DNA from 3 places in the Paenibacillus sp. FSL H8-0104 genome. Region 1 is predicted to be linked to each of the others. Evidence: riboswitches for the same ligand, from Rfam matches in the RefSeq annotation. Region 1 holds a riboswitch; each other region holds the start of a gene.
What was found. A riboswitch is a leader RNA that binds a small molecule or an ion and turns the genes downstream of it on or off. The one in region 1 is predicted to bind cyclic di-AMP.
Positions count from the first base shown of each region.

Region 2: it holds a riboswitch for cyclic di-AMP, as region 1 does, so the genes downstream of both, NST38_RS17580 (3D domain-containing protein) here and NST38_RS00150 (3D domain-containing protein) in region 1, are expected to answer to the same signal.
Region 3: it holds a riboswitch for cyclic di-AMP, as region 1 does, so the genes downstream of both, NST38_RS07220 (hypothetical protein) here and NST38_RS00150 (3D domain-containing protein) in region 1, are expected to answer to the same signal.

Region 1 covers NZ_JBBOTC010000001.1:31,669-34,806, reverse strand. The annotation lists gene NST38_RS00150 (3D domain-containing protein) at 68-1,252, opposite strand; cyclic di-AMP (ydaO/yuaA leader) riboswitch at 1,526-1,779, opposite strand; gene NST38_RS00145 (TatD family hydrolase) at 2,021-2,791, opposite strand; gene NST38_RS00140 (HD domain-containing protein) at 3,138-3,138, opposite strand, start outside.
Region 2 covers NZ_JBBOTC010000001.1:3,956,057-3,959,194, forward strand. The annotation lists gene NST38_RS17575 (polysaccharide deacetylase family protein) at 49-840, shown strand; gene NST38_RS17580 (3D domain-containing protein) at 949-1,623, opposite strand; cyclic di-AMP (ydaO/yuaA leader) riboswitch at 1,626-1,820, opposite strand; gene NST38_RS17585 (amino acid ABC transporter ATP-binding protein) at 2,039-2,761, opposite strand; gene NST38_RS17590 (ABC transporter substrate-binding protein/permease) at 2,748-3,138, opposite strand, start outside.
Region 3 covers NZ_JBBOTC010000001.1:1,626,887-1,630,024, reverse strand. The annotation lists gene NST38_RS07225 (HAD family hydrolase) at 1-581, opposite strand, end outside; gene NST38_RS07220 (hypothetical protein) at 963-1,358, opposite strand; cyclic di-AMP (ydaO/yuaA leader) riboswitch at 1,477-1,652, opposite strand; gene NST38_RS07215 (glutathione peroxidase) at 2,025-2,504, shown strand; tRNA gene NST38_RS07210 (tRNA-Leu) at 2,652-2,734, opposite strand.

The DNA.
Region 1 (3,138 bases):
CCGCATATTCCGCATGAATCATTCATGCAACTATTTTATAGCATTCCCATTTCAAAGTAAAACGATTTTAGTTCGCTTCCGGCTTCACCGGACCGATCACGTAGACCGTCTTGCCTTTCTTACGTCCAAAATTCAGGGCATGCTTCACACTGTCATAATACACATCAATTTTGTTGCCTTTAATGGCACCGCCTGTATCTTCCGCACGACGGAATCCCAGACCTTCGATATATACCCACCAGCCAATTGGAATGACTTTGGGATCAACCGCAATGGTGCGTCCTTCCGTTACACGAGTACCGGAAGCTGTTTTAGTTCCAATGCCAGGCTCTTCGGAAGAGTAGGCAGTCATGGATACATTTTTAAGTACTTTGGAGTATTTAAAAGAAGTCCCGGATACGGTAATCACTTTGCTGCCCGAGGCAGATGTTTTCTTCGAGTTCGTTGTTGTAGCCTTTTTGGTTGTTGAAGTTTGAGCCGATACGGTCTGAATCTCAGGTTCTTTCACGACCGGTTTTGCTTTGGTGCCGACAGCGATCACTTTATCTACACGATTATTAGCGACAGATTTGCCGACCATTTTTTTGGAGACCAATTCTCCATCCTGAAATACCTTTTCGATATGCTGTACAATTGTGCCTTCTTTGCCGTTCACAACGACACGGTTATCCCCTTTGTACAAGCTAGGGTCAGCCGTTTTAATGACTTTGTAAGCGATCGGTTGCTCTACTTCCACTGTACGCTTTGTTACGCGCACTACACGGATCTTCATCTCCGCTTTGATCGCAGTTCCAAGCGCCGGATACACTTTATCATTACTTTCAACTTGAATACCTGATTTTTGAATTGCATCTTCTACCGATGAATCGGTTGTATACAGAGTCTTGGTGTCTCCGTCTGCCGTAATGTTAACTGGAACGGCCCGCTCAATAACGATTCGGTCTCCATCTGTTAACGCCCCATTCATGGACATGGATACCTTATCGTGAGGGCTGACTGTGATCGACTGCTCCTCCAGCATTTCCTGAAGCATTCCTGTACGAGTCTCTACCACCTGAGCTTTGCCATCAATAACCAGTGAAATTTGTTTCCCGGCCTGACCGTAAACGACTAACAAGATCATGATTGTAAGCGCAATTGAGAAAATCGCGATCAATGCCATTTGACGCATGTTCTCATGCTTCCACCGCAACGCGAAAGACTTACTGGATGATCGTGACTCATGGGTCTCTTCTGGTTGGAATGTGCCCACTTCTCCGTCCTCCTTCATAGCCTCGCCGTCTAAAGTAATGCATGATGTCTTTGACGTGACTATACCAAATTTTCTACAGAACACAGATTGGACCAACATAATCCGGTTCTGCACCATGAATCAATCTTCGCAACATGATGTCATCCTCCTGAATACCTACCGTATGATGACAATATTTCTTTTATTCAAAAACAAAAAAGCCAAAGAAAGAGTGTAAGAGGAACTCTTTCGTGGCTTCCGAATGATTTTGAATATCGGAAATTCATGCACGAGGTTGCCTCTCTTTTTCCGCTTGCGAGGTTAGCTGTCGGGTTCGGGCGAAAGAGAGCCGCCCTATCTTGGGTCACCCGCTCATGGCGGACGCCCTTGAATTCACCCCGAGACCCAAAGAAGAAATCAAATACGGCTTCGCAGTTCCCTTCGCTGCTTTTGGGTCAGCGAACGTTGCGCATCGGCCAAATACACCGATGTTTAAGCCCTATTGGTTCCCCCGCTCTCCGTTAACGGAGACTCAGCGAGACTGATTCATGAAAGTAATGTTGTTTCATCGGAAAGTGTCCCTTTGTTCATCCCCCGAACATCTGTCCAATTTTCCGCACAACAATTCACTGAAAAGATGATATCCTGTTTTGATGCATGTTGTAAAGCGTTGATCAAGTACGTTTTTCTGAATATTTGGTTAAAATATTGTAATATTCTTGATTTATTTGGATCAAAGGGCAAATTACCTCCGCTTACCTGCCTTTTTCACCTCATTTGCTCGTTTTTTTACCGAATCCCAAATCGTTCCATGGCATTTTTGGTTGTTATTGCAGCAATTTCCTCCACCGAAATGCCTTTAATTTCCGCAGCTGCCTCTGCAACCAGACGTACATGCGCTGTCTCATTTCGCTTCCCACGATAAGGGTGAGGTGTCAAATATGGAGCATCTGTTTCAATGAAAAACCGGTCCATAGGAACCTTCTCCAGCACCTCTTTGGGCTGCTTTGCATTTTTGAATGTGATCGGTCCTCCGAAGGAGAGATGGAAGCCCATATCGAGACAACTTTTTGCTGTTTCCCAACTGCCCGAGAACGAGTGCATCACACCACCAACTTCGCCCGCCTTCTCTTCACGCAAAATTCTTATGATATCCTCATGTGCATCCCGATTATGGATGACAATTGGCATGTTCACTTCACGCGCCAAAGCAATTTGTTGTCGTAATACGCGATGCTGTATCTCTTTTGGTGAAGTATCCCAGTGATAATCCAATCCAATCTCACCGATCGCAACCACTTTTTCATGCTTGCATAAAGATGCAATCCACTCCAAATCGCCCTCCTGCATTGTGATCGCATCTACGGGATGCCACCCTACAGCTGCATATATAAAGTCATATGTTTCGGCGAGTTTCATTGTGGTTGGAATCGTCTCCCGGTTAAAGCCAATGTTGATCATGCGACCAACTCCTGCATCCACAGCACGCTGAATCATGTCCTCGCGGTCCTCGTCGAATTGTGGTGCATCCAGATGTGTATGTGTGTCGAACAGCATCATGTCTGTATCTCCCTTCATGTCGAAATAACGACTATCTTCTTTTTCAAAATCCAATTTGTAAAATTCAATTTGTAAAATTCAATAATTCAATGACTCATACATAAAACATTTTGGGTATCTGTGTATTACATCATTACGTTTGTTTCTTCACAACTACAATATATAGAAGATATACGGAAATTCTGATCTATATATTGTTGATTGTACTCATTCTGCCTGCTTTCATTTACAAAATTATGTCGATCTACATATACTCCCCATTAAAGCAGATTACTGTATCATGGAAAATAGCTCTTTTAGAAAGTGTTTTGATATCGAAATTCTTCATCGGATTATACCCACACGAT
Region 2 (3,138 bases), 3.9 Mb from region 1:
CCCGGGCATACCAAGGAGAACGTCATTTTGGAAAAGGAGGCCGTTATTATGCGCGTACGCCTCATTATGCTAATGGTTATCGTTATTTTTCTCGGAGGATATCATGCTCCAGTTTCATCGCGGGATGTTTCAAGCCCGCCAAGTGAATCCGTATCAGGTTCGGATTCTGCGGAAGAAGAACAACTGACATTGGGACAATTACGTCAAAAATATGCCGATACGTTCAAAACCAATGGTCCTTCAACCAAGAAGGTTGCACTGACTTTTGATGATGTACCTGATCCACGATTTACTCCACAAGTGCTGGATGTATTGAAGAAATACAATGTCAGAGCTACATTCTTTATCGTGGGTAGTCGTGCTGAGAAACATCCGGATCTGGTGAAACGCATCGTTAAGGAAGGGCATATGGTTGGTAATCACAGCTACAATCATCCTGAATTCAGTAAGCTGTCGATGAATGCCTTTCGCAAACAAATTTTACATACCGGGGATATTATTCGACGTTTGGCAGGATATACGCCCAAGATGATTCGGCCGCCTTATGGAGACATTAATGAAGAACAGCTGAGATGGGCTGCCAAACAACACTATAGCATTGTGAACTGGAACGTAGACTCCCTGGACTGGAAAGGCCTTTCAAAGGAACAGGTGAAAGATAACATCCTCTCTGCCGTGAAACCTGGCTCCATCGTTCTGCAACATGCTGGAGGCGGTGTAGGATCAAACCTGAACGGCACGATTGAGGCTTTGCCTGAAATCATTGAGGAATTGCGTAATCGGGGATATGAACTGGTCACCTTGGACGAAATGTTGGGATTGCCAAAGGCCAAAGATTAAGATGAACGTGATAGAAAATAAATTAGAATATTAAAAGGGTGCTGTTCAATCGCGAATTAGCGACTGGCAGACACCCTGTTTGAATTCATTTAAAATGTTATTTTCTCTCTACTTCAGAATGTACAGCTCGATATCCTGAAATCCAAATGAGCTTACAGACTGTTTGCTACCGGGGATAAAGATATCAATCCGGTGACCTTTGATTGCACCACCCACATCCCGCGCTGTGGCTACAAAAGCCTGTTTTGGCAATCCTGGATGGCTATGACCAGTTACCAGTACTTTGGTTCCGAGTGGAATTACACTTGGATCAACTGCAATCGTGCCCAGTTCAAGGTCATTTCCGAAATAATCGACTGCACCCCATCCTCCATTTTCAGACGGATCTGCAGAGTATGCCGTTGCTTTCACGTTAACGGCTTTGCTGTAATCGAATGTTTTACCCCAGGCTTGAACCACTTTGTTATCTGCGTTAACGTCCAAACTTGCTGTGGTAACTGTTTTGGCTGGGGTCTTGCTCTCCGTTGCCGCAGCGGCTGCAACATTGTTTGCCTTACCGGGAATCGTAATTTTCAAACCACCATAAATGTTGTAAGCCGAAATGTCGTTGTTTGCTTTAACCAACGTGTTGAGTGCTACTCCATATTGTTTTGATAAGGTGTAGAAGGTATCCCCTTCTTTGGCCACATGAACTGAATCGGCGTGAGCCGGAACGGCTTGAATGAGCATTGCTGTTGTCATTAATGCTACTGCTGTTTTGGCTATACGTTTCTTGTTAATCATGGTCTTCCTCCCTCATTGTGCCTGCGAAGTTAGTTGTCGGATTCGGATGAGGAGCCCACCCTATAGGTTATTCGTTACATTTGAAACGTTATGTACCCAATTCACCCCAAGCAGTGTGCTGTAGATCTTCCCCCTGCACAATCTGCATCGTTACATCCCCCACACTCCCTGTCCGGAAGTTTCGGCAGAGTTCAATATATCACAATTTTGTAACCTGAACTTGTAGTAATTCTTACCAAATGGTTTTTAGCATGTCATCAACTGTAAGAATACTGGATAATTCAGAAAAGTTGGCGAACCGACTTCTTTATATTTGGTAACAGAAAAGTTACTTTTCCGAATCCACACGTGATTATTATCCATAAAAAAATAGCGTTACCGACTCGAAGTCAGTAACGCTATTTGATCACATCGTTTAGAGTACTTTCGCAAGAAAATCACGTGTACGTGAATTTTTGGGTGCTCCAAACACCTCATCAGGTGTTCCCTCTTCCACAATAACCCCGCCATCCATGAACAGGATTCGGTCTCCCACTTCACGTGCAAAACCCATCTCATGTGTTACGATGACCATCGTCATTCCGCCTTCTGCAAGACGTTTCATGACATCCAGCACTTCACCGACCATCTCAGGGTCCAGTGCCGACGTAGGCTCGTCAAACAGCATCACATGCGGCTGCATGGCCAATGCTCTAGCAATGGCGATCCGCTGTTTCTGTCCACCAGACAGCTGATTCGGGAATGTATCTTTTTTATCGTACAAACCCACGGTGTTAAGCAGATCAGAGGCAATTTTCTCCGCTTCCTGAGTGGATTGTTTCTTCACTTTAATCGGAGCAATCGTGATGTTTTGCTGTACCGTTTTGTGTGGGAACAGGTTGAAGTGCTGGAACACCATGCCCATTTTCTCACGAGTTGCGTTAATGTTATGCTTGGGGTCCGTGATTGACACGCCTTCAAAATCAATCTCTCCTGAGGTAGGCTGTTCCAGCAGATTCAGACAACGCAAGAAAGTACTTTTACCTGAACCGGAAGGACCGATGACCACGACAACCTCACCTTTGCCAATCGTCACGTTTATGCCCCTAAGCACATCGTTATTTCCATAAGATTTGTGTAATTGTCTAACGTCTATCACTTGCACTCAACTTCCTTTCCAGTCGTCCCAGCAGCTTGGACAAAATGAACGTCATTACAAAGTAGATGGCTGCTGCAATTAGAAACGGACTCAACCCTTGGAACGTAATGTTCTTGACCACGCTAGCCTGATACATAATGTCCACCATACCGATAACGGAGATAATGGAGGATTCTTTGATGATAGTTATGAATTCATTACCGATCGCTGGTAATACAGCTTTGAAGGCTTGTGGCAATATGATATAACGCATCGCGGCGCCTCTTCCCATACCTAATGAACGCGCTGCCTCCAACTGACCACGATCCACACCTTGGACACCTGCACGGAAAATCTCCGCCAGATAGGCACCACTATTGATTGAAAGTGTAATGATA
Region 3 (3,138 bases), 1.6 Mb from region 1:
CCCTGCATAATTCGAATCGTACGCATGCCCAGATTCCGAGCAGGTATAATGTCGTTATCGATCCGATCTCCGATCATGACGGCTTCCTCCGGTTCACAACCTGCCTGCTTCAAGGCCACAGCGTATAACTCAGGGTCTGGCTTGGACACTCCTTCTTCAGCTGAACATGCCAGAACATCAACATACTTCCGCAAGCCGTAACTCTCCAGTCTCTCTTCCGTTCCAGGACTCTGATTGGCAATAATGCCAATGCGATAATGCCGTGACAACTGCTGAAGAACAAAATCTGCTGAAGGAAAAGGACGTTCAAGATCTTTTTGAAACTTCAGCTTGTCCTGAATCTGTTTTTGATGCCCCTCGTCTTCAACAAATGTGCGAATCGCCACTCTCATAGGCCATTGCTCATATTTTCGGTAACAGCTCGCGAACAGTTCGCGTACCGCCTCAATTGTCACCGGATACCCCAAAGCACAAGCTTCACGGACAAACTGTCCGATAATATCATCAACCGGCTCCCATTCATCCACCAGCGTATCTCCAACATCAAAAAACAACCATTTCAATCCACCTACATCCGGCACGCCAATTCCTCCTTGTAAGCCACAGGTGATTCCTGATCCTAATCGAGTTCAAAAAGTCTGGTTTTCAGTACCAAGAAGATGGAATGAAGCTAGAAATGGAGTAGCGGAGCGTAGGGAAAACTACGTGAGCCACGGACATTTCGGCTGAATTTCATATTCGATGCTGATGATGCCGTTAGGCATCCTTCGTAATCAAAAGCGGACTTTTTGAACAACCTATAGAAACCATAAAAAAGAAGACTCACCATCCTGCATGAGTCTCCTCAAACTTCCGTTTATCGATGAATCAATTTCATAATACCTTGAGTGAATTCTGAAATTGATTCTAATACATTCAATTATAACAGGCACCTTACACCTGAGCAATCAGAAGCTATGGCATTAACCATTGAGGAGAAAGCCAACTTCCCCATTGAGCGAATATACAATCCGGTCTGCGCCCATGCCCCGATAGATGCCCTTAGGATGACTCTGCTCCGTAATGACGCACAGGGATTTCGATGTCCATGAACGGCAGATCTGTAAATAACGACAGGTCAGATTCAGACTGTTCTCGAAAATAAACACGTTGCCTACGCTGCCCTGCGGCAAAAACCATTTTTGAGCTGCAGCCGTATTCATGCGAATGACATGTTCTACTCCGATTCTACGGAGTCTTCGCTCTTCCCCTGCACTGTTGGTTAGAACGGCAAACGGCATTTTTTTGTACATCAGCAATTTGATAAATTTGCGTCCTGCTTCATTTGGAGCAGTCACTAAGACCATCTCAGTATCCATCATTCGTTCCTCCCTTGGCGTGAAAAGACAACAAAAAAGAAGCGTGGGGGACCAAGGCCTCCCGAACGCTTCTTAAATAACCCATGGCGAAAACACCATGAACCAGCGTACGGCTTGTTGCCTCTCCCTTTAACGCTTACGAGGTTAGCTGACGGATTCGGGCGCGAGAGTCGCCCTATTTCCGGCTGTCACCGGAAAATTCACCCCATGAATGCCCACTGTCCTGGACAGCGCATTCCGTTGGTTCCCCCGTTTTCCACTCATCAATGAATGGAAACTCAGCGATTAAAACATCGTTCGTATATCTTAAGGATAAGATCGAGCGATATTATCGTTTGTTTCGTTTTTCAAGTACATTTTAGTTTAAATTGAAATTACGTTATGAATCATACACCCATGCCATGTCGGTGTAAAGTCCGCCCAGATCACCAAATCGGCAGATTTTTGCCAATTCCTATCCATAATAACGCTTACAACAAAGTTATACTCTATCTATCTCTTCAAGGCTATCTAATTCTCACTCTGGCGTAAATCACTTCGCAATTCATTCACGTATTCTGCACAACTTGCCTGTTTTGATTCTTTTAACACCATATTAGTTTTGCAATATTTAATTGCAACCAATATAATAGAAGATATAAGAGTAAATAAATGGAGGCGATTTAGATGACAGTCTACGATTACAAAGTGAATACCCTTCGCGGTCAAGAAGTTGAAATGTCCGACTACCGTGACAAAGTGCTCCTGATTGTGAATACGGCAAGCTCATGCGGCCTTACCCCTCAATTCAAAGGTCTGCAAGAATTGCAAGACAAATTTCAAGATGCTCCATTTGAAGTGCTTGGTTTCCCAAGCAACCAGTTTGCACAGGAAAAAGGATCTTCCGACGATATTGCCGAGTTCTGTCAGATGAATTATGGCGTGAGCTTCCCCATGTTTGAGAAAATTGATGTGAACGGCTCAAGCGCTCACCCTCTTTTCCAACACCTGAGCACAGAAGCTCCTGGCCTGCTCGGCTCCAAAGCAATCAAATGGAATTTCACCAAATTCCTCGTGGATCAGAACGGACAGGTCATTAAACGTTATGCTCCCAAAACAACACCGGACAAGATTGAAGAAGATATCAAGAATTTGCTGCAAAAATAATACACAGGCCACCCGTAGCCGGAAGGTAGAGCAACATTCCTCCGGTAATGGATGGCCTTTTTTCAACCCAGATGTCATACTGTTCGAAAAAGACAAAAAAAAGAAGCTTCCCATTAATGGAAAGCTTCTTTTTAATCGTTCATATGATGCGGTCGAGAGGACTCGAACCTCCACGGGCATACGCCCACTACCCCCTCAAGATAGCGTGTCTGCCATTCCACCACGACCGCATGTCGTAAATAATCGGCAACAGAATTGATTATACCGGGTTCAGAACTAAAAGTAAAGTATTATTTAATACTTCTTTTTCAGCTAGGCATTTTCATCAAAAATCGCATAATCTCGTCATCTTTACCCATGAACTGCATATCATTAGATTTGATCCCCTCTTTTCCGGCTTGAGCCGATCTTGTTGATTCATTTATATATAGTCCTTCCTTATATAGTCCTCCCTGCACTTCGCCACATAAATAACACGATAAGTTATATAAAATAACACAAATATTAAATTCCAGATTTAATACATTAAATTTAACGGATACTATTGACAAAAAGCGGACATTTATGGGATGATAACTATCATATAATTCGGATTCTCAAACATAAAGCAAACAAAAAGGAATATAAATGTTAC